Aminobacter aminovorans: one gene and its partner. Each later gene encodes a partner of the first gene's protein in a complex. Links are inferred from orthologs where the notes say so. Each region holds a gene or a part of one and is shown in the gene's direction. Other genes may lie near its edges.

Region 1 (3,130 bases):
CCTGACGGTCACATGGGTCTGTAGGCCGTCACGCAGGTGCATGGCTCACTCTGGCACGAATACGAACGTCTGATGTTTGTTGCCGCGCGTCCGAGCGGACGCGCAAAAACCTATGCATGATCCGGTCGCGAAATCGAATCCGATCTTCGGCGTCATGCCTTAGCGGTTGAGCGAAATCGGCAGGCCGTTGGAGGTCTGGCCGTCGAAGCGGCCTTCGCCCGACTGATAGAGCCTGGCCAGCGGCGAGCCGGCTTCATCGAACAGGGTCAGCTGCTTGCCGGCGACGTTCCATGATTTGACGCCGTCTATCGGTGCCGGGCAGCGCAGCGGGCCGGCACGGAAGCCCTGGCCGAACTTGGTCTGCGGCGTCGCCACTTTGCAGCTCTGGCCGGAAACCGAAGCGCTCCACACGCCAGCCACGCTGGTTGCGGTGATGTCGGGTGCGTTGGCGGCGGCAGCACCACCGTCGGCGGGCAGGGCTGCGACCTGGGTCTGTGCCGGGGCGGCCGGGAACTGCGAGGCGCCAGCGGCACCCGGTGCCGAGGGTGGCGGCAGCTGGCCACTGGTCACCGTGCCGGCGGGTGCCGCAGGCAGCGGGGCCGGCTGGGTGTCCATCGAGGAAAGGCGCGTGCTGTTACAGCCGGCTGCCGCCAGAAGCGCCACCAGCGATGCGGCCAGCAGGCCGGTTTTCGAAAAAGCCATTGCATTCCCTCCGTGGGGCAGTTCTGGGGGCGCCCCCGCGCGATCGACAGTTCGCCTCTAAAGCGGCGAAGTTGGCAGAATTTCAACCTGATATGGTTAAAATAGGGTTTGCGTATGAAATTGTTGCAAAATTGTCTCAATAGGCCAGCGTGGCGCGAGACTGGTAATTCGGCGATGTTTCCGCCATATAGGCCCCAAACAGCCGCGAGACTTACCGACCATGGCCATTGAGGCCCCTTTCGCCAAGATGAACGGGCTCGGCAACGACATTATCGTTGCCGACATGCGCGGCCGCGCGGATCGCGTTATGCCTGCCGCGGCGATTGCGCTGGCGGCCGATCCGGCGACCAAGTTCGACCAGATCATGGCGATCCACGACCCGCGCACGCCGGGTACGGTCAACTACATCGAGATCATCAATTCCGACGGCACCCACGCCCAGGCCTGCGGCAACGGCACGCGCTGCGTCGTGCAGGCGCTTGCCGCCGAAACCGGGCAGAAGGTGTTCACCTTCGAGACCATCGCCGGCATCCTAAATGCCGAAGAACATGAGGACGGGTCGATTTCCGTCGACATGGGCATTCCGCGCTTTGGCTGGCAGGACATTCCGCTTGCCGAGGAGTTCCGTGACACGCGCGCCATCGAGCTGCAGATCGGGCCGATCGACGCGCCTGTACTGCATTCGCCATCGGTTGCCTCGATGGGTAATCCCCACGCCATCTTCTGGGTCGACAACGACGTCTGGTCCTACGACCTCGACCGTTTCGGTCCGCTGCTCGAAAACCATCCGATCTTCCCCGAGCGCGCCAACATCTCGATCGCCCAGGTGACCTCGACCGAGACGCTCAACCTGCGCACCTGGGAACGTGGCGCCGGCCTGACGTTGGCTTGCGGCTCGGCTACCTGTGCTGCCGCCGTTTCCGCCGCGCGCACCGGCCGCACCGGTCGTAGCGTGACCGTTACCGTGCCGAGCGGCGGGACGCTGAAGATCGACTGGCGCGCCGACGACCACGTCGTCATGACCGGCCCGGCCGAATGGGAATTCTCCGGCAGCTTCAACCCGGCCACCGGCGCCTGGCGCCGCGACCAGCAGGACGTCGCCTGATGGCGGTCGACGTCGTTACCTTCGGCTGCCGCCTCAACACCTATGAGTCAGAGGTGGTGAAGCGCGAGGCCAAGGCCGCAGGCCTTGATGAACTCAAGGGTGGCGCGGTCATCTTCAATACCTGCGCGGTGACGAGCGAAGCTGTGCGCCAGGCCAAGCAGTCGATCCGCAAGGCGCGGCGCGAAAACCCGGACGCACGCATCATCGTTACCGGTTGCGCCGCCCAGACCGACCCTGCGGCCTTTGCCGGCATGGCCGAGGTCGACCTGGTGCTCGGCAACGAGGAAAAGCTCAAGGCGCACAACTACCGGGCGCTGCCCGACTTCGGCGTCAACGATTTCGAGAAGGCCCGCGTCAACGACATCTTTTCCGTGCGCGAGACGGCTGGCCATCTGGTCGATGCCATCGAGGGCCGCGCGCGTGCCTTCGTGCAGGTCCAGAACGGTTGCGACCATCGCTGCACCTTCTGCATCATTCCTTACGGCCGCGGCAATTCTCGCTCGGTGCCGATGGGCGCGGTGGTCGAGCAGATCAAGCGTCTCGCCGGCAACGGTTATGCCGAGGTGGTGCTGTCGGGCGTCGACATGACCAGCTATGGCGCCGACCTGCCCGGCGCACCGCGTCTGGGCAAGCTGGTCAAGACCATCCTGCGCCAGGTGCCTGATGTGCAGCGCCTGCGTCTGTCCTCGATCGATTCGATCGAGGCCGACGAGGACCTGCTCGAGGCGGTCGCCACAGAGGCGCGGCTGATGCCGCATCTGCATCTGTCGCTGCAGTCGGGCGACGACATGATCCTGAAGCGCATGAAGCGCCGCCACCTGCGCGACCAGTCGATCAAGTTTTGCGCCGATGTGCGCAAGCTTCGCCCCGACATCGTCTTCGGCGCCGACATCATCGCCGGCTTCCCGACCGAGACCGACGAGATGTTCGAGAATTCGATCCGTGTCGTCGAGGAGTGCGGTCTGACCCATCTCCACGTTTTCCCGTTCAGCCCGCGCGAGGGCACGCCCGCCGCGCGCATGCCGCAGGTCCGGCGCGAGATCGTCAAGCAGCGCGCCGCCCGCCTGCGCGCCGCCGGTGACGTCAATTATGCGCGCCATCTCGAAAGCCTCAAGGGCTCGTGCCAGAAGGTACTTGTCGAGCGCGAGGGGCTCGGCCGGACGGAAGGTTTTACGCTCGTTGCGCTCGATCAGGGTGCTGCGGGCGAAATCATAGAGGTCGACATTGCCGGACATGACGGCGAGCGGCTTGTAGCGGCACCGGCCGCCGCGCGCGCGGCCTGACGAAAGCGACCGCATGGCATTCGGGTTCATCAAGAAAGTT
Region 2 (3,226 bases), 250 kb from region 1 along the record:
TGCCGCCGGAGCCTAAGGACGACCTGCAGCTGAATTACGCGCTTGAGCTGTTGCGCGGACAGAAGACCGATCCGGCCTTCCCGCCCAATCCCGACAAGGCCGTGATGAACCAGCAGTAAGGTCGGCCGGCGAAGCGCTGGCCTGCTCAACATGACAATGCCATTCTGCCGGGACCGCAAGGTTCCGGCAGTTTGATTCGGGGAGGCTGGCTTCGGCCATAAGGCGGCTTGGTGCAGATCGAAAAGGAAATCGACCGTCCGCTCGGACAGGCGCCGCGCCGTCCGGCAGGCAGGCGCTTCGCCTGGCTGCGCAAGCGCCCGTTGCTTGCCGGCCTGTGCGTCGTGGTGTTGGTGGCGGCCTCGGCCTCGATAGCACTCCGCCAGAAGCCGTTTCGCACACCTGAAGTCGTTGCCGTGGCGACGCCCGAAGTGGTTGCCACGCCTGCCCAAGCCGTGGCCAGGCCGAAACCGGCACCTGCTCCGACCAGCGGCGGCCCGCAGATCATTCGCGTCAATCCACCCGAGAGCGAGGGTGGTGCCGTGGTGGTCCGCGATCCATCGGCTGTCGGGCAGAATGTGCGCATTGCCCACTTGCCGGAAAAGGCGCTGATCGAGGACAGCGCGGCCGGGCCGCTGCCGATACGAGCAGCCGACGGGCGCCGCCCGTTCGACGTCTATGCCAGGGCCTGGTCCGGCGCGCGCGGCGCGCGGGTGGCGATCGTGATCGGCGGGCTCGGCCTGTCGCAGACCGGAACCCAGACGGCGATCGGCAAGCTGCCGCCGGAGATCACGCTCGGCTTCGCACCGCAAGGCAACAGCCTGGGCCGCTGGATGCAGGCGGCGCGCCGCGAGGGCCATGAGATCGTCATGCAGGTGCCGCTCGAGCCGTTCGACTTTCCCAATGTCAATCCAGGGCGCAATACACTGACCGTCGAGGCCGGTGCCGAGGAAATCCTCAAGAACCTGCGCTGGACGCTGTCGCGGACGACCAATTACACCGCCGTCATGAACTACATGGGCGCGCGCTTCTCGACGAGCCCGGAGGCGATGGGCGTGATGATGGCCGAACTGGGCAAGCGTGGCATCGGCTATGTCGACGATGGCTCTTCGGCACGCAGCCTGGCGCCCGAGACGGCGCTGAAGAACGGCGTGCCCTTTGCCGCGGGCGATGCGATCATCGACGGCGTGCAGGATCGCGGCGCGATCCTCGACAAGCTCGACGAGTTGGAGCGGACGGCGCGTGCCAAGGGTTTTGCCATCGGTACAGGCAATGCATTCGACGTCACTGTCGATGCCGTTGCCTCGTGGGCAAGCGAGGCACGCAAGCGCGGCATCGAGATCGTGCCGATCTCGGCCGTCGCGAGTGACCCCGAACGAGGATAGGAATTGATGTCGAAGACCAAGATCGCGCCCGAAGACCTTCCTTACCGTCCTTGTGTCGGCATCATGGTGCTGAATGCCAGGGGGATGGTGTGGGCGGGACGCCGCATCGCCGAGCCGGACAGCGAGCTTTCCGATACCGACCAACTGTGGCAGATGCCGCAAGGCGGCATCGACAAGGGCGAGGATCCCTATCCGGCGGCCATACGCGAGCTTTACGAAGAGACCGGCATGCGCAGTGTCAGCCTGCTCGCCGAGGCGCCCGACTGGATCAATTACGACCTGCCGCCGCATCTGCTCGGTATTGCCTTCAAGGGCAAATATCGTGGCCAGACGCAGAAGTGGTTCGCCTTCCGTTTCGAGGGCGAGGAAAACGAGATCGCCATAAACCCGCCTCCGGGCGGTCACTCGGCCGAATTCGACCGCTGGGCATGGAAGCCGATGTTCAATCTGCCCGAGCTGATCGTGCCGTTTAAGCGCAAGGTCTATGACGAGGTTGTCGCGGCGTTCAGGCACTTGGCCGGATAGCTCTCCATCTGGCCGCCCTTGACAAGCAGGGCGGGGTCGGCGACCCTCCAGCCATGTGCACTTACGCTCATATTGGCAGTTTTGCCTTGTTCCGGGTCTGCCCCATCGCGGGATTCTAGCCCCGGCTCGGTCGCTTTGCGACGTCCGAGCCCCAGGGGCCAATTCTTCAACGCATTATTCATGAGAACCGGGCCGCATAGCGGAACGGTCTGAACATTTGGGCACGTCCGCTTCTGTGCGGACGGACCGGTCGTGCGCGTCTATTGCGACGGCTGGACGAAAATCCGTGAGGCATCCATTGCGCCAGAACATCAAGCAGCGCCGCGAACATGAGATCGTGGTGAGCGAAAACGACCATGCCAGGCTGACCGGCCTCGCCGAATCCAGCCTCGAACGCCTGCCGGGCATTGCCGAGGAACTGCTCGCCGAAATGGAGCGCGCCAAGATCAAGCCGCTCAGCCGCATCCCGGCCAATGTCGTGCGCATGGGCTCGACAGTGACGTTCCGTGGCGGCGATGGCGAGGTCAAGACGGTGACGCTGGTCTATCCCGGGAAGGCCGACATCGCCGAAGGCAAGGTCTCGATCCTGACGCCTGTCGGTGCAGCGCTGATCGGTCTTCGCGAAGGTCAGTCAGTTGCCTGGACATCGCGCGACGGGCGCCGTCTCGAACTCGAGATCGTTGCCGTAGAGGCGCCGCGGGCGGACGCCAATTGACGGCGCGCGAGCCTCAACCAGCCCAATTCTGAAATCCCGCCTGTGCGTCCACCTTGACGCCCGGCGCTGCATGCCGGGAAACGCCGGTGCTTGCGGAGAAAAGCCATGTCCAAATGTCAGCTGACGACAAAGGATTTCGCCATCGTCAAGACGATGCTCGACCGCCTGGCGTGGTCGGGTGGCCCGCTGGTGGCACTTTTGCGCCTGAAGCTAGCTTCGGCCCAAGTGGTGTTTTCGAACGAGGCCGATGCCGACGTGGTGACGCTGAACAGCCGCGTCACCTTCAGCGTCGACGGTGGTGCGCCCCACACCCGCATCGTCGCGCACGGTCCGATGGACGGCATGGTCGGCCAGATCATCCCGATCACCGTGCCGCGCGGGCTCGCCCTGCTTGGCCTGCGCAAGGGCCAGTCGATATCGGTCGACTGCGGCCGCGGCGCGACCGAGACCATCCGCGTCGAAGAGATCCATTACCAGCCAGAGGCGGCCCGGCCGGGTATCGCTGCGCCGGAAGTTCGGGCCAATCCGCCGGAACGCCGCTTCCCAGTGCTGGTGTTCAGCGCCGATGAGCCACAACCTCTTGGCGTGCCGGGAAAAATCCGGC

Evidence for each region.
Region 2: the proteins of dapF (region 1) and DY201_RS05665 are in contact, whole or in part, in a solved structure (PDB 5YGU), measured with the Escherichia coli proteins. The link is inferred for Aminobacter aminovorans from one-to-one orthologs.

The regions. Positions count from the first base shown.
Region 1 is NZ_UFSM01000001.1:913,201-916,330, forward strand. What follows is about bases 51-2,864. They hold dapF (diaminopimelate epimerase), read left to right. Parts: upstream 51-922; coding sequence 923-1,807; downstream 1,808-2,864. Other genes in these bases: DY201_RS04420 (AprI/Inh family metalloprotease inhibitor), read right to left, coding at 160-702; mtaB (tRNA (N(6)-L-threonylcarbamoyladenosine(37)-C(2))-methylthiotransferase MtaB), read left to right, coding at 1,807-2,864. Outside these bases: cell division protein ZapE, read right to left, coding at 1-42; more of mtaB, read left to right, coding at 2,865-3,090; signal recognition particle-docking protein FtsY, read left to right, coding at 3,104-3,130. UniProt on the Escherichia coli protein: Involved in the succinylase branch of the L-lysine biosynthesis and in the biosynthesis of the pentapeptide incorporated in the peptidoglycan moiety. Catalyzes the stereoinversion of LL-2,6-diaminopimelate (L,L-DAP) to meso-diaminopimelate (meso-DAP).
Region 2 is NZ_UFSM01000001.1:1,165,904-1,169,129, forward strand. What follows is about bases 238-3,147. They hold DY201_RS05665 (RNA pyrophosphohydrolase), read left to right. Parts: upstream 238-1,388; coding sequence 1,389-1,907; downstream 1,908-3,147. Other genes in these bases: DY201_RS05660 (divergent polysaccharide deacetylase family protein), read left to right, coding at 238-1,382; rnk (nucleoside diphosphate kinase regulator), read left to right, coding at 2,194-2,622; DY201_RS05675 (GreA/GreB family elongation factor), read left to right, coding at 2,728-3,147. Outside these bases: DY201_RS05655 (S41 family peptidase), read left to right, coding at 1-119; more of DY201_RS05660, read left to right, coding at 228-237; more of DY201_RS05675, read left to right, coding at 3,148-3,226. UniProt on the Escherichia coli protein: Master regulator of 5'-end-dependent mRNA decay.